One region of the Shewanella sp. SNU WT4 genome, then DNA from elsewhere that is predicted to be linked to it. Evidence: riboswitches for the same ligand, from Rfam matches in the RefSeq annotation. Region 1 holds a riboswitch; the other holds the start of a gene.
What was found. A riboswitch is a leader RNA that binds a small molecule or an ion and turns the genes downstream of it on or off. The one in region 1 is predicted to bind cobalamin.

Region 1 (8,771 bases):
ACCAAGCTTAATCGTCACTTGCCAATGAGCCACGGCATTATTTTCTAAATGACCGCGAGTTTCGATAACTTCAAACCAACGTAAATGATCTAAGGTTTCGGCCGCCGATGCGATGGCATTGCGGATGGCCTCATCACTACTAATGGGCGACGATCCTGTCAATTCAATAATCTTATAGGTATGGCTCATAACTTGCTCCTTGGTGTTTTTACTCAGTATAGACGGCTGCGCTTAAAAACTGAGTCAAGCTCCCATGGTTAATAGTTAGCTAAGTGGTTGTAAATTTAAAGCAACAACCATCTAGACGTCCAGAAGTTTGCTGTGCTAATCTTGAGCAACAATGCACCAAACCTAAGCGCTAAGAGTGGACTTATGATTGAGCTCAGACATTTACGAACCCTTTTGGCTCTTAAGGAAAGCGGCAGCTTAGCAGCAGCGGCTAAACTGCGCTTTGTGACCCAATCTGCGCTTTCCCATCAGATTAAAGAGCTAGAAACTAGAATCAACTCGCCGGTATTTATTCGTAAGAGTAAGCCCTTATGTTTTACCGAGGAAGGCGCAAGACTGCTGAAATTAGCTGAAGATATCTTGCCAAAAGTGCAGCACGCCGAGCAGCAGTTAAAGCATGGCTTAACACAAGCGCCCCAAAAAATTCGCGCCGCCGCGCATTGGCCAGTATTAAATGGCTGGTTAGCCCAAGTGGCTGAGAATAAGCGGCAGGAATTAAGTAGCAGCGAATTACAGTTAACCAGTCAGCATCCGCAAGCGGCGCTACATTCACTGGTGAGCGGTCAGCAAGACTTGGTATTAACTTCTAAGCTCAGCCGCGATCCAGCGCTTGCTTATCAGCATGTGTTTGATTATGAGATTCGCTTATTGGTGGCCGCTAATCATCCACTGGCAGAGCGCCAGCAAATTCAAGCGCAAGATCTAGCGGGTCTGACCTTATTTAGTTTTCCGCTCTTGCCAGCAAAAACCGAATTAGTGCAGCATTTTTTAGAGCCTGCCGGCATTACTCTGGGCAAGGAAATTCCTTGTGATAGCTTAGGGCAAGTGGCGAAATTACTGCTGCAAGAACAAGGTGTAGCAGCGCTACCACACTGGGCGCTTAAGGAGCTTAAGGCCTATCCATTAGTAAGTTTACGTTTAGGTGATAAAGGCTTTTTCAGGCCACTATTTGCCGCTTATCGTAAAAGCGATGCGCTCAATCAGCCGCTGCAAGCCTGTATTCAATCCTTAAGTCATCAAGAATTACAGCACTAAACTAGATTGCGCTAATACTAGAGCTAGTTAGGCATTGCCTCGCTAGCTCACAAAGGATTGAGTAATAAGCCGCGGCGAGATAACACCCGTCGTAAAATCAGGCCGGCGGAATTGGGATTAGTGGATTGATTGAGATTATGGGCAATCAAAAACTCATTGATCAGTTCTTGATCTAATTGCAGCGCTTCAAAGGCGTCTAAGGTTAATGACTGCTGCTCATGATCGATAATACTTTTCATGACTTCAAGTGGAATGGTTTGCTCAGCTTTGGCATTTAAATAGGCAAAAGCCGTTAATGCGATAATTTGACCAAACACGCTAAATAAGGCGATGGTTTGCAATTCATCGGCATCGACTTTTACGCCTTCGAGCTCTTTTAGGCACAGCATGGCATCTTCAGCAATATTCTCGTTTAACTTCCAATAGCCAAACACTAACTTTTTATAGGGGTGTGGCAATTCATCCAGCCGCTCTTTTAAATAAAAAGAGAAGGCATAACGATAGATATTGATTTGACCGAGACGAATTAAGGCCTCTTTAATACTGCGGTTTTTGCCTTGGCCGCTAGAGCTTGCGGCCGTATTTGAGCGCCATAATAAATGGGCTGAAAGTGCGGGATCACTCGCCACAATATCAATCACATTTTGAATATCGCCATCGGCAATAATGGCCTTTTTTAAGGGGAGTAAGGTTCCTTTTCGGCCAAGAATTTGTTCTTCATTGCCCATAATGGAACGAATTTGCTGGAACACCAACTGCTCTAATTCTGTCATGATAGAGGGAGCCTGATTATGGTTATTTTTATCGTGTGCTAACACAAGTGTCTCTCCTAAAAATAACCATAGGGTCAAGCTTTTACAAGTATTGCGCCCGAGATATTAACAATCTTGCTAATCCTCGCGGGCGAATCTTAGTTAAAACTGATATTGCAGGGTCAATTGCAGATTGCGACCCGTACCAGAATAATAGCCATTGCCGTATGCACTGTAATAACTAGAAGCCACATATTGCTTATCCAATACGTTATCAATGCGCATGCTCAAGCTCCAATCATCGAGATAATAATTCGCCGCCAGATTCATTAACCCGTAAGATGGCAATTTACTATCGACATTGGCACTATCACCTTCCACAAAGCGTGATGATGTGAACACCCCTTCAACTTGCCACTGCCAATGCTCACCAAGTGTTTGGCTCAGTTGCACTCGCCCTGTGTGCGGTGCCACCCAGGATAAACGCTTATTTTGGTTAACCCCTTCGGTTAACTTAGCATCTATATATTGATACTCACCAATCAGCTCAAAGTCTTGCGGTAATTGCCACGTCGCTGAGGTATTAACGCCATAGCGCCGCGATGCTTCAGCATTAATATTGGCGCCATTAAAGGCGCCGCCTTCTGGGGTTAATTCGGGATTACTATCAAAGATAATTTCATCTTCTAAATCTAAGCGATAAAGGTTAAGGCTTAAATTAAGCGCGGAATACGCCCAGTCCACTCCAGTTTCATAAGAACGCCCAGTTTGTGGTTTAAGCCCAGTCACACCTTTAGGGGTGTAAGCTTGCTCATCCACTTTGGCAAAGCGAAAGTTATCATCCATGCGAATGTACCAACGCACATCATTGCTTGGACGATAATTTAACCCCAATTCAAAAGCGGTCGCATCTTGTGATAACTCAACCCCACCTGGGTATACGTTATTATCAAACAAATGATCGCGCGCTTCAGCGTAGCGGCCACCCACCACGTAACTTAGGCTTGAGTTTAATGGCACAGTGGCCTGCACATAGCCACTGCTCACGCTTTGGGTATTTTCACGCCCAAAACTAAATTCTGAAGTGCCGCGGGTAAAATCACCGCCAACTATCATGGTCATAGGGCCGCGGTCGGTCGCAAAGTTCGCTAACACCTTAGGCATGATACTAAAAAGGCTGCGCTCATTGCGCCCAGCGCTGCCCCAGTTCACAGAGGTCACTAAGCTATCGCTATAATCGGCATCAGCCACTAGGGTCCACACAGAATTAAGCTGATGACTAGCGCCAAGACGCCAAGCATTGGTCATATCATGCTGATAGTCTTTACTGTCAGGACTAGACGCTTGCCTTGGGTCGGCGGCAAATTGCGCGGCGGTTAACGCGCCTGGAGATTGTACTTTATTATCAAAATAACTCGCCTCAGCGTAAAAACTGCTCTTAGTATCATCATAATTAATGCGCGCTAACCCTGAGCCGGTGTCGGAATCATTGTGGGCGCGATAATTATCTGAGCTATGTAAACTGGCAGAACCGTAATAACTCCAGTCTTGATTAAAGCGGCCATAAACGTCGCCTTGGCCTTGATAACTTTCAAAACTGCCGCCGCCTAATTGCACATTAGCGCCGTTATTTTCAGGTTTACGAGTAATGATATTAATCACCCCGCCTACCGCTTGGTCGCCATATAATACGCCAGCACTACCCGATAAGACTTCAATGCTTTCAACTAAACTTAAGGGAATGGCGCGCAGCGCAGGCGCCGCAATATCAATATTATTGAGTCTGCGACCATCAAGTAAAATTAGGGTGTTATTGGACGCTTGCGAGCCTGTAAAGCCGCGCATAGCAATCGTCGCTTGGGTATTATTATCCGAGATTTGGATGCCGTTTACGCCGCGCAGTAAGTCAATTAGATTGGTGGCACCGCTATTGGCTATAGCGAGCTCACCTATGACTTGCACATTAGCAGCCATGGCCATAATGTCGGCATCGCTGCGACCTAAGACTAAGATATGTTCTACATCGTTATTGCTCGCAACCACTTGACCATTTAATAACAGCCCAAGTAAAACCGCGAGTTGAGTCGCTTTCATCTGTGTCATCTTCCCATTTACCTGTTTTATTCTAAGGAAATGGGGCAATATCGCCGCGCACAGTCAATTAAGCCTGCGTGAAATCGCACCTCAGGATCTGCCCACCGAAATCACTGAAATCGCTTTAAAGGCCGGTCTCCGGACTTAGGTTCTGCTATTACGCACGTAAACAGTTATTAACGCCTAAACGCACTGTTTACTCACCATTCACCGTTGCGGGGGCAGTATCAGCATCGCACTGATTTCCCGATTATCCCACTCAAAAGCAGGCACCATTTAAAGTTGACGAGTGCAAAAAATTTGCGCTCGAATTATAGCCATCTATACGTATAAATGTCTAATTAATTTGAACCGCCATCACAGCGATCATCTTGTTGAATATGAACTAAATGATTTTTAGCGCAGTGAGCGAGATAAAAGGCGCAAGCAGTAAACGCCGCCGTAAATACCAATAAAATGGCATAACCTAAGGGCATAAGAAGATTAAATCCCAATACACTTAAATAGCTTAAGACGAGGGCGATGAGCGCCCAAGCCAGCAGTCTAGGCTTAATGGTCACTATTCGTTTGGCGATAACAACTGGGGGTGACTGACTATCCATAGTAATGACTCCGCAAATATCCCTGTGCGATTACGATATGCTGTCCAAGCAGAGCTCACATTATCAAATTATTAAAAAATTACCAATAGCGCGCGCATTTTAAACCCGTCATTCCGCACCTAATTTTCGATTTAAAAAAACTTGACGGCGATCGGCCATTCTGATCTATTACTACTTTTTGCAGGTAGATCATTATGCCCACTCCCGCTATCGCTATTCGTAACCTCGACCACCTTGGTTTGGTGGCTGCACTTTGCCAAGAACTCGGCATTGCTCGCATGATTGATGCGGTGCTCCCCAAAACGCCGCCCTACAAAGTTTCACATGGTGAAGCGTTGGTGGCGATGATACTGAATGGTCTTGGCTTTCATAGTTCGACCTTGCACATGTTCCCGCAATTCTTTGCCAACAAGCCTGTAGAGCGTCTGATTGGCCCGGGGATCTGTGCCGATGACCTCAATGATGACGTGCTCGGCCGCTGCCTTGATGCCCTCTTTGAGGCCGATGTCAGCACGCTTTATCAGGTGATGGCGGAACAGGTCGTAGAGCGATTGGAGCTCAAAAGTACGGCAGTGCACCTCGATATCACCAGCTTCCACGTCGATGGCGCCTATGACCAAACCGATGGCGAAAAGCTCGGTAAGTTGCAATTGGTACGTGGCTATAGCCGCGACCATCGGCCCGAGCTGAACCAGGTTATCCTAGAACTTATCTGCGAAAATCAGGCCGGCCTGCCCATCTACATGCAGGCCTTGAGTGGTAATAGTAATGATACCAAGGCCTTTGCCCAGACCGTACGGCGCCACTTGAGCAGTCTCAAGGCCGCGCAGGAGAGTCGTTACCTGGTCGGCGATGCGGCGCTGTATTGCGCTGATACCTTGCAACTACTGGCTCAACAGCAACAGTTGTTCGTGACTCGAGTGCCTGTCACACTCAATGAGGCCAAGCGGGCCGTGGCAACCATTGGCACCCAGTCGCTGGTCGCGCTGGGCAATGGCTATCATGGCTGTTGGCAAAGCGCCAATTATGCCGACGTCGCGCAGCGTTGGTTGCTGGTGCGCAGCGAACAGGCTAGCCACCGTGAGCAGCAAACATTAGCCAAAAATCTACTTAAAGACAGCACGCGTGAGCTGAAAGCCTTCAACAAATTATGTGCCCAGCGTTTTGCCTGCGAGGCCGATGCGCAGGCTGAATTAGCCCGTTTTGCTGCCAGCTTAAATCTGCTGCAACTGGAAGCAGAGGTCGTGAGTGAACCTCTCTATGCTGGGCGCGGAAGGCCGCAAAAGGGTGAAGTGCCGGTGAGCTACCAATTTCACATCAAGGGGTTAGCCGCAAGTAGCTTGGCGCGGGTAGCAGAAGCGCGCAACCAGACAGGGGTGTTCATCCTCGCGACCAATGATCACAGTGAAACGCTCACCATGGTTGAGCTGTTGGCAATTTATAAAGCCCAGCAAAACGTCGAGCGTGGGTTTCGCTTTCTGAAAAGTCCCGAATTTTTAACCTCCTCGTTGTATCTTAAAAAACCGGAACGTATCGAAGCATTGCTGATGGTGATGACCAGTAGCCTGATGATTTATGCGGCGCTAGAGCACCGGATCCGGCAGGGTTTAGTAGAGCAGAATCGCAGTGTGGCGGACATGAAAAAGAAACCCACGCAAAAACCGACAGCGCGGTGGATTTTTTTACGCTTTGGCGGGGTACACGAATACCAGTTGGGAGAAGCGCCACCTCAAGTTACGGGACTCACGGTGGACCAACAGATCATTCTCGACGTGCTAGGCGAACGCTATCGACAAATTTATTCCTAAATCAGGTGCGGAATGTCGGTTAAACTACTGCGCTATTGGTTATTAAGACAGTGATTACAGTAATGATTACACCAACCATTACAGCTATAACAATCTTATCCGTTGGCTTATAAGGCTAAGGTTAAAATTTCACGGCTCTTAATCAAATCGATATCTTCATGCTCACCTAAGGCCACCATGCCGTGCTGCTCTAACTGAGCTAACACGTTATCGATTGCTGCTTGAGATAAATCATAAGCAGCTAAACGCGTAGGTAACCCCATGGTTTCAAAAAAGGCGCGAGTATTAGCGATAGCTTGGGTGATTTTTTGCTGCTCACTGCCATCACGAATCTGCCATACGCGCTCGGCATATTGCAGTAGCTTCTCGCGTTTTGCTGTTTGCGTCACTGTCAGCAATGCCGGCAGAATAATGGCTAAAGTGCGGGCATGGTCGATATCATACAGCGCGGTTAACCCGCCGCCAAATAAGCTGCCTCTAACCAAGAAATGATCTTAGCATCTATCTCAACTACTGAGCTTAAGCGCAATTTGTACTGGCACATTTGCCCTGCTGGCATGACTTTTAAGCGTTCATCCGCTTCCAAGTGCTTTATATTAAGACCGATTTCAATCTGACTATTAGTGGCCGGCCCTATCATGCAAAACTGCTTATTCCGCCGATAACTTATGTAGTTTTGTTTCGGCGCTATGATAAATGGCCCCAAGCTATTAAGCGTGACAAGTAACGCCTGATGAATAATAAGTAGCGGCGCTTTTTTATCAGGATATAAGTTAGTTAACAGCTCATCGTCACTTAAGGGCATGGGTGCTGCAACGACTTGGGATTGCTTTGCCATATGCACGAATAGATTGGCATCACCATGGCCCATACCATAAGCGGTTTTTAGCATAGCGAGTCGTTCGCCATGTTTAACTAAGCCGCTTTGATTCACAATCGCCATTAATTCCGCCATGGTTTTACCGCTACGAGTTTCAATATTGGCCAATTGACTTGCCAGCGCCTTTTCCATATCTGCCATACTCGTCTCCGCTAAATTAAGTTTGATGTCAGCAAGTTAAGCCGTCTCCCGTTGATATTAACACCATAGGATATGGCGCGAATTTTGCCAAGCGGCACCATTAATACCGTTACTTGCGGGTGTAAAACAGCGATAATGCGCCATAGCCTCTGATGCTGACAGGCCGTCAACATCTGCATTCATTTTATTATTTTGACTCATTAGGACTTAGATCCCATGCGTGCCTTTGTATTACGAGCCCGAGCAGCCCCGACCGACAATCAAGCCTTTTTAGCCGCCGTCGGCCAAGATGCCCATACCGAAATTTTGGCGCACACATTAATGAATACCATTTTTGTGGCCCAGTCTCATCGTGATGATGTAATTGTGTATTTAGTGCTTGAAAGCACTCAAGATTACTCTCGAACCATTTGCTTTCAACCTAACCTTATCCATGATTTAGGTGGCTTTCACGAGCAAGCCTTAATCAACACCATAGCCACAGCGCTGCAATTATCAAAAGGCATGGACAAGGAACAAGTTAGGCAGGTTAAAAGCGGTATTACCGTCAGCACCACTAGCTTTGAAAAACTAGTTAAAGATCTCTCGGAAGATTATCAGCTGTATATGATGGATAAAAAAGGCAGCTCGATTCGTGATGTCGAGTTTGCGCCTAATCCATGTTTTTTACTGACAGATCATATTCCTATGCCAAAAAAGAGCTTTAATACCTTAAAGCGTCTGGGCGCAGAGAAAATTAGCCTAGGCCCTAAGATGCTATTTGCTTCTCAGTGCGTGGTGCTTATCCACAATGAGCTCGATATTGCAGAAGCTGCGCGCTAACCGCGATTAACTGCTGGTAAGCGCAGCTCAAATAGCTGTGTTAACGCCGCAGCCTCAATAAAAAAGGCGTGAAGTATAAACTTCACGCCTTTTTGTTTATTACTGCCTACGGCGCTAGATTGCGAAAGTCTTTATCGTGCAAACTCACCAACAATAAATCGCCATTGGTTGCGACTTTAAAGTATCCAAAGCGAGCCGACTCAAACGCCGCGGCTTGGCCTTCTTCAAAGAAGAAAGCATTACTAGCAAGCTTAATCTCGCCATCGCGCAAGCGATATTTAATCAGTAATTGCTTCGCGCCGAGCGCCTTGCCATCATAAATCTGCAGGAAACTCGCTTGCTGATTATCATCGAGCGCCACTAACACTAAGCCATCATGATTTGAGCTATCAACAAAGCTTATTTCCGC
Region 2 (8,771 bases), 180 kb from region 1:
GCGTGCGTATCTCATGCTCTTCGCCAAGATACTGACTCCCTTATTGATGGCTTTGATGAGCAAGTAAAACAGGTAGCTGATGCTGCCATAGATTCATCGGTAGAAGCTCTACTTAAGGATCATATGCAAGCTGATCAAAGCCTTAAGGCATTGAAAAACGCTTTAGCCGCTATCGCGCAGAAAAAGCCTATCGTGCTGTTTATTGATGAGTTGGATCGCTGTCGCCCAGATTTCGCGGTATTGATGCTGGAAACTATTAAACATACTTTTGATGTGAATGGCGTTAAGTTTGTATTGATAACCAATACTGACCAGCTAAAAGCTTCGATTAACCATTGTTATGGAACAAGTATTGACGCGCAGCGCTATCTTGATAAATTCCTGAAATTTACCTTCACTCTGCCTAATACAACAAATCAAAATCAACATGAAGCTATTTTAGCTTCAGCGCGACATTACAAAAATAGTGTGGTGAATAGTCCAATTCTTAAAGAGTTAGAGTTAAGCGCTTATTCATATTCTGAGCTGATAACACAGGTTATAACTATTAATAAACTATCGCTGCGAGAAGTCGAAACCTTGATTAGATACCTTGAAATCTATGAGAGCATTTCTAACGATGGATTATCAAATAAAAAAATGTCGATTTACAACCCAATAGTCTTACTCGGTATATTACTCGTCAGTATTAAGCCTAACTTAGCCAATGCAGCACTATCTAATGAATTAGATGCAAAGCAGCTTGGTGCGTTTATGGGCGTCGATAATATTCCTGATGTTATTGATGCTTCCGTACATCAAGCCACCACATATGAAGTTTTAGCTGTGATGCTGGGAATGGAATGCAAGCATAACTCATCACTTTTTTCACTGAAAGAACCGCAACAAAGAACATATTGGAAGGATTTAATAAATAGGCATTTTAGCGGTCTTGACTGTCCCCCGATGGAAGGCAAAAGACTTAATATTCTTACGGATGCAATAAAAACTATTTATCTGATGAACTGAGTAAAATCATAAACTCGCTATTAGTGTAGGTTTATTGCCTTTGATTTATCACTCTAAGTGAAAAGGTATGCCTAGAGCTTAGCTTGTAAGTCCATAAATTAATGGGTCTTGAAATGCCAAAAATAATCTTTGGTAGTGGACGGTTGGAATAGATAGTGTGTTGTCGAGTTCGAGACCATCTGCGGCAAGGATGCCGCAGTTGAGCCTACAAGGATGTACTCGCGGTGAGTCGAGAAATCGACAACACGGTAGCCCGCCGCAGGCGATGATGGCTAAAACACACCATCATCACCGCATGGTTTAATCACTTACTTCGTCTCATTATCCTCTAAATACACAAGCATTAGATCTCTTAGAAAAGTTCGCTATTACTCTGGATCATAATCAAGCACAGGTGCTAACCACTTCTCGGTTTCTGTCACTGACATGCCTTTGCGCTTGGCATAGTCTGCCACTTGATCGAGGCCAATATTGGTGATGCCAAAGTAGCGCGATTGCGGGTGGGCAAAGTACCAGCCAGAAACCGCGGCCGTGGGGTACATGGCGTAGCTTTCGGTGATATTGAGATTGATAGTTTCATCGGGCTTAAGTAAGTCCCACAATAAGCCTTTTTCGGTGTGATCAGGGCAAGCGGGATACCCTGGGGCCGGGCGTATGCCTTTATATTTTTCGCGAATTAAGGCTTCGTTATCAAGCGTTTCATCACTGGCATAACCCCAAAATTCTTTACGCACGCGCTCGTGCATCCGCTCAGCAAAGGCTTCGGCTAAACGGTCTGCTAAGCATTTAAGCATAATGGCATTGTAGTCATCGTGATTGGCTTCAAAGCGCGCCACATGCTCATCTATGCCGTGGCCTGTGGTTACTGCAAAACCGCCCATGTAATCAGCAATGCCGCTGTCTTTTGGCGCCACAAAATCGGCAAGGCAGAAGTTATGATTGCCGACGCGCTCGATTTGCATCCGCAGGTGATGAGTCGTTAACTCAAGCTCAGTGCGGCTGTCATCGGTATAAAGTTCAATATCATCAAAATTGACTGTATTGGCTGGGAATAAACCGATAACGCCTTTGGCGGTCAGCCATTTTTCTTGGATTATGGTATTAAGCATGGCCTTGCCATCGGCAAACAGTTTTTGGGCTTCTTCGCCGACTACTTTATCGGTAAGGATTTCTGGGTAATGGCCATGCAATTCCCAGGCGCGGAAAAACGGTGTCCAATCGATGCGCTCCACTAAATCGGCGAGCGGATAATCATCAAACACTTGGCGGCCGAGTACCTTAGGGGTAACTGGGGTGTAATTGGCCCAATCATGCTGGCAGCGGTTAGCGCGAGCCTCTTCAATGGCGACGATATTTTTGCGTTTAGCCTGAGCTAAGCGCTTTTCGCGCATATCCGCATATTCGGCATAGGTTTGATCTATGGTGGCTTGGCGCGTCTCATTGCTAATCAGTTTACTGACCATAGGCACAGCGCGGGACGCATCGGCAATGTAAATGGCGCCATGGGGATAATGGGGGGCGATTTTTACTGCGGTATGAATTTTCGAGCAAGTGGCGCCGCCAATAATCGCCGGTATAGTTAAGCCTTCGCGCTGGAAGGTTTTAACGTTATGCACCATTTCATCAAGGCTTGGGGTAATTAAGCCTGACATGCCGATAATATCAATCTTGTGGGTTTTCACCGCTTCTAGAATCTTATCAACCGATACCATAACGCCTAAATCAAACACTTCAAAACCGTTACAGGCGAGCACTACGCCGACGATATTCTTGCCGATATCGTGGACGTCGCCCTTTACTGTCACCATTAAAATTCTGCCGTTAGACTGACCTTCGGCTTTTTCTAGTTCTATATAAGGGTTTAAGTAGGCCACCGCCTTTTTCATGACGCGCGCCGATTTAACCACTTGCGGTAAGAACATTTTGCCTGAGCCAAAGAGGTCACCGACTATGTTCATGCCATCCATTAATGGCCCTTCAATCACATCGAGCGGACGGGTGGCAAGTTGGCGCGCTTCTTCGGTATCTTGGTCGATAAACTCGGTAATGCCTTTAACGAGTGCGTGGGCGAGGCGTTGCTTAACTGGCCAAGTGCGCCATTCAAGATCTTCTTTTTTACTCACAGTGGCGCCATCACCGCGATACTGCTCGGCGATTTCTAGCAGTTGCTCGGTATTGCTGGAGTCCGCCACTTTACATGGCAAATTAAGCACTACATTTTCAACCCGCGCTTTTAATTCGGGGTCAATATCATCATAAATCGCTAACTGCCCAGCGTTGACTATGCCCATGTCCATGCCGACATTAATGGCGTGATATAAAAACACCGCATGTATGGCTTCGCGCACCGGATTATTACCGCGAAACGAAAACGACACATTCGATACGCCGCCAGAAATCATGGCGTGGGGCAGGGTGGCCTTAATTTCTTTAATGGCATCAATAAAATCGACGGCATAGTTGTCGTGCTCATCTATACCTGTGGCGATGGCAAAAATATTGGGGTCAAAAATAATGTCTTCGGGCGGAAAACCAACCTTATCAACTAACACCCGATAAGCGCGGGTACAAATTTCAATTTTGCGCGCCTTGGTATCGGCTTGGCCTTGTTCATCAAACGCCATGATGATGGCCGCGGCGCCGTAGCGCTTCACTAAGGTGGCCTGCTCAATAAACTTAGCTTCGCCTTCTTTTAAGGATATCGAGTTAACTATGCTCTTGCCTTGAACGCATTTAAGCCCAGCTTCTATCACCTCCCATTTAGAGGAGTCGATCATAATCGGCACGCGGCTAATATCTGGCTCAGAGGCAATTAAGTTTAAAAACTTATGCATGATTTCAGCACCATCGAGCATGCCTTCATCCATGTTGATATCAATAATTTGCGCGCCGCTTTCTACTTGCTCGCGGGCAACATCGAGCGCTTCTTCAAATTTTCCTTCTTTAATCAGGCGTAAAAACTTAGCTGAACCTGTGACGTTCGTGCGCTCCCCGACGTTTACAAACAAGGTTTGGGCATCGATAGTCAGTGGTTCCAAACCTGCTAGGTGGCATGCAACCGGAATATCTGGTATCAGTCTTGGCGGGTGTTTAAGCACGGCGTCACGAATAACGCGGATATGCTCTGGGGTACTGCCGCAGCAGCCGCCAATAATATTCAGTAAGCCTTCGGCCGCCCATTCTTTAATTACCCGTGCCATGTCGTGGGGCGTTTCATCATAGCCGCCAAATTCGTTAGGTAAGCCGGCATTCGGGTGCGCCGAAACAAAGCATTCGCTAATGCGCGCTAACTCTTCCACATAAGGGCGCAGTTCTTTTGGACCTAGGGCGCAGTTAAGGCCAATAGATAGCGGTTTGATATGGCGCAGCGAATTATAAAAGGCTTCTGTGGTTTGGCCGGTTAAGGTGCGACCTGAGGCATCGGTAATAGTGCCAGATATCATTACCGGTGGGCGATTTGGTGAATGCACCCCAAAGAGTTCATCAAAGACAGTTTCAATGGCAAATAAGGCGGCTTTCGCATTTAAGGTATCAAAGATGGTTTCAACTAAGATAATATCGCTGCCGCCTTCGATGAGGGCTTTGGTAGATTCAGTGTAAGCGGTCACTAACTCATCAAAGCTGACGTTGCGAAAGCCAGGGTCATTAACATCAGGGCTGATGGAGCAAGTACGGTTAGTGGGGCCTAACACACCCGCCACATAGCGGCGAACTCCGGTTGCGAGTGTGACTTCATCACAGGCCTCACGGGCTAAGCGCGCGCCTGCAAAGTTAATCTCGGCCGACAGTGACTGCATGTCATAATCAGCCATAGCGATAGTAGTGGCGTTAAAGGTATTAGTTTCAATAATATCGGCGCCAGCAAGCAGGTAATCTCGATGAATTTGTTTGATGATCTGTGGTTGAGATAACACCAAGAGGTCGTTGTTACCTTTAACATCGGTATGCCAATCCTTAAAGCGCTCACCGCGGTAATCGGCTTCTTGTAATTGATGGCCTTGGATCATAGTGCCCATGGCGCCATCGAGCACCAAAATGCGCTCGGTCAGTGCTTGGGTTAATGCCGCGCGTACAGAATTACCTTGTTGAGCTTGAGATTCGCGTTCCATGATCATCTTCCTGCTAGTTATTATCGTGCTAACTGTTATTTATCTTATAGTTATCGGCCAATCCACTATGGGGGAGCCGCGCTTTAGATGCCAGTTTTTGTTGTTATCTTGTTGTGGTTATTGCCTTAATCGGTAATCTTACCGACCTAGTTTTGTGTCTCTGGTCTAAAATTTTTTGGATGTTTAAACGTATAGACGTCTATAATCATGTTTTTTGATGGCTAATGCAAGTAGGGGCATTACAGTGCCAAGCTCAGCTTAATTGGTGGAGACTGGCTAGCTTAAGTTGGCTTAAGTGAGTTTTCCGGAATGAGTTAACCGAAATCAGTTAGTCAGATTAGCTCACTGAGATGGCGCTAATGCTGTTAGCCAATAGCACTTGGCTACCACTGTTTTTAATTGATTGTTTTATGCAACTGCGAGGGGCTAATGCCAAGAGCGACTACTAGTGCTACAAACACCACCATTGATGCTACAAAATCAGATGGGGATAGCACTGAGTTTACCAACGTGCGCATTATGCTGTTTCGACACGGGCAGTGTCATGGCGGCGCAATTTTTCGTGGTCATAGCGATGTCGCGCCGAGCGCGCTTGGCCTGCAACAATTGCAGCAAGCCCTGACTCATAGCTATGAGCGCTTGGGCGCACCTGATTTGATTGTGTGCTCAGATCTTGGGCGCTGCCGCCAAGGGCTAATGACGTTTTATCAGCAGCATTGGCCGAATGGCGCAGGGCCCAAGGTTGAAGTGACTGAGCAATTACGTGAGTTTAATTATGGCGATTGGGACGGGCAGTTAATTAGCGATATTTATCAGCACACGCCAAGCGCCGTTGAAGATTTTTATGCCGACCCTTGGGCCTTTACGCCGCCTAATGCTGAAACCATGGCAGCCTTTGCCGCGCGGCTTGATAGTCTATGGCAGCAAGTGTTGACCAGTGTTCTTACGCGCGCGCCTGCTTGTGCGCATGCCATGAATGCGCCTGATAATCGTCATAATCACAGTACGCCGTGTGTGTGGCTAGTCACTCATGGCGGCGTAATGCGCTACTTAATGGCTAAAGCCTTAGGGCTTGGGCAGCATGCCGGTATTTATAGTCAGTTACAGCTAGGCTATGGCGCTGAGGTGGAAATCATGGCTTGTTTAGATAAAGGCCAGTGGCATTTACGCTTGATTTGGCCAAGCGCGGTTGGCTGAAGCTAAAAAGGGCGTGGTATCTGAGTTTACAACCTAACAGTGCAGGGCTTAACACCTAAGGGTGATAGCGCTTAACACTCAACACTCAACACTTAACAGTAACTTGAGCGCAAAAATTACGTTAGAATTGCCCGCGGCTTGGCTTGGGCTTTCGCTAAAAATACAAACGCAAACTCGAACTCAAACTAAGCTTGCCACACAATCGAGTCAAAGGTGCCAAGGCAGCATGCTGCAACTTGGCGATAAAGGGAATCGGGGAGCGTTAGCTCATAAGCCCGAACTGTACCCGCAACTGTAAGAGCTTAGGCTCAAGTCAGAATACCTGCCTTTGACAACCACTTATCATGCTAGGCGGGTCACCTAGCCGGAGAGACACAGTGAATCACAGCGCAATTTTAATGGCTCGCACCCCTCTTGACGCCCAGTTTGGCCGCACCGCTTATTTGCTCGGGGCGCGCCATGGCATCGCTTGAGGTTAACGGCTTACACTGGCAAGTGGGCGATCGCGCCTTACTCGATGCTATCGCTTTTTCTGTAAAGACAGGGCAAATGCTTGGCATTATTGGCCCCAATGGCGCGGGTAAGTCATCACTGCTGCGCTGCCTTTACCGCTATATAGCGCCAACAGCGGCCAGTATTGAGCTTAATGGCGAGCCGATTGCTCAGTATTCTGCTAAGGAATTTGCCCGTAAAGTCGCTGTGGTGCAGCAAGATACTCCTGTTGAACTGGATATGACGGTTGAGCAACTAGTGGCTCTGGGGTTAACGCCGCATAAAGGTTGGTTTGCTTCACTTACCGCCAGCGATAAAGCCAATATTGCAGCCGTGCTTGAGCGCGTGGGTATTTCCCTATTAGCAAAGCGCCCTTATCACGGCCTATCGGGCGGCGAGAAACAGCGCGCCTTAATTGCCAGAGCCTTATTGCAGCAACCGCAATTACTCATCTTAGATGAACCCACCAATCATCTGGATATTCGCTATCAAATCCAAATTATGGAATTAGTGCATTCGCTGGATATGACAGTCATAGCCTCGATTCACGATCTCAATTTAGCCAGCGCCTTGTGCGATCAGTTATTAATGCTTAATCACGGCCAAGTAGTGGCCATGGGCACGCCCGCAGAAGTGCTGACTGAAGCGCGCATTGCCGATGTCTTTGGGGTGTGCTGTCAGTTAGTTAAGCATCCGCAGCATTCGCGCCCATGTATTCAATATTTTTACGGTTATGAATTTCAGAATCGATCGCCTAACCAAGTATCTAGCCCATCACCTCTCCAAGGGATTAATCAGCACAAGGTCAATAACTAACATGCTGTTTAAGACACATATCAAAGCAAGCACTCTGGGTGGGCTCAGTTATAGCGCTGCCTTAGTGATGATGTTACTGGGCTTGTTATTGAGTTTATTATTGAGCTTATTGCTGGCCAGTAGTTTCGGGGCTGTGCCTTTATCTATGAGTCATATTATCAAGGATGTAATGAGTTTTATCTCGGGCGCCGCGCCGGATTCATTAAGCTGGCAAATTTGGTGGCAACTGCGTTTGCCGCGGGTTTTACTCGCCTTTATCGCAGGCGCAGGCTTATCCATAGCGGGCGCCGTATTACAAATGGTGACTCGTAATCCATTGGCCGACCCTTATTTATTTGGTATCTCATCGGGGGCCTCATTAGGGGCTGTGGTTGTTATGACCTCGGCGCTCGGTAGCGCAGCATTGTCTTGGTTAAGTTTGCCCATAGGCGCTTTTATTGGCGCGAGTCTATCAGCGCTTTTAGTGTTAGGCGTTAGCGGCAAGGGCTTGCATGGACAGGTGGAGCGCATGCTGTTAGCTGGGGTGGCCACATCCTTTATGTTTGCCGCCTTGGCGAGCTTATTGCTGTATTTCTCTGATCCTATGGCTGCCGCCTCTGTGCTGTTTTGGACCTTGGGCAGCTTTAGCGCTGCCACTTGGCAAGGGTTATTACTGCCAAGCGTGGTGGTGCTTGTGAGCCTTGGCATATTGCTAGCCATGAAACGCCAGTTATTAGCCATGTTAGGCGGCGATGAAACTGCCCATACCTTAGGCTTGAACGTCGCCAGTTTACGGCTTAAGGTATTGTTATTATGCTCATTAATTACAGCTGTGCTGGTTGCCACTTGTGGCGGCATTGGCTTTGTTGGCTTGATGATCCCACACACAGTTAGGTTATTGCTCCCCGGGCGGCAGCCATTATTGCTGATAGCTCTTGCGGGCGGCATTTTTATGGTGTGGGTGGATGTTTTAGCGCGTTTATTAATCCCTAATCAAGAGTTACCAGTAGGCGTTATTACAGCCGCGCTAGGTAGCGTATTTTTTCTCTTTGTACTTAAGCGGCGGCAACAGGAACACGATGTTTAATATCAAGTCATTAGATAAGAGTAATCAAGCAAGCATTCAGCATGTTATCAATCAAAAAACTAAGCCGTTAGGCGCGCTTGGTA

Region 2: linked by a shared signal. The riboswitch ahead of FJQ87_RS16830 (ABC transporter ATP-binding protein) and the one ahead of FJQ87_RS16025 (TonB-dependent receptor) in region 1 are both predicted to bind cobalamin.

The regions. Positions count from the first base shown of each region.
Region 1 is NZ_CP041151.1:3,523,996-3,532,766, forward strand. It holds gene FJQ87_RS16010 (dodecin) at 1-189, opposite strand, end outside; gene FJQ87_RS16015 (LysR substrate-binding domain-containing protein) at 373-1,263, shown strand; gene FJQ87_RS16020 (HDOD domain-containing protein) at 1,311-2,036, opposite strand; gene FJQ87_RS16025 (TonB-dependent receptor) at 2,178-4,109, opposite strand; cobalamin riboswitch at 4,221-4,401, opposite strand; gene FJQ87_RS16030 (hypothetical protein) at 4,451-4,711, opposite strand; gene FJQ87_RS16035 (IS1634 family transposase) at 4,906-6,519, shown strand; gene FJQ87_RS16040 (iron-containing alcohol dehydrogenase) at 6,627-7,004, opposite strand; gene FJQ87_RS16045 (DUF4287 domain-containing protein) at 6,971-7,540, opposite strand; gene FJQ87_RS18715 (hypothetical protein) at 7,598-7,741, opposite strand; gene trmY (tRNA (pseudouridine(54)-N(1))-methyltransferase TrmY) at 7,757-8,362, shown strand; gene FJQ87_RS16055 (GDYXXLXY domain-containing protein) at 8,469-8,771, opposite strand, start outside.
Region 2 is NZ_CP041151.1:3,708,852-3,717,622, reverse strand. It holds gene FJQ87_RS16845 (KAP family NTPase) at 1-1,008, shown strand, start outside; gene metH (methionine synthase) at 1,377-5,117, opposite strand; gene FJQ87_RS16835 (histidine phosphatase family protein) at 5,547-6,314, shown strand; cobalamin riboswitch at 6,509-6,659, shown strand; gene FJQ87_RS16830 (ABC transporter ATP-binding protein) at 6,774-7,622, shown strand; gene FJQ87_RS16825 (iron ABC transporter permease) at 7,690-8,688, shown strand; gene cobT (nicotinate-nucleotide--dimethylbenzimidazole phosphoribosyltransferase) at 8,681-8,771, shown strand, end outside.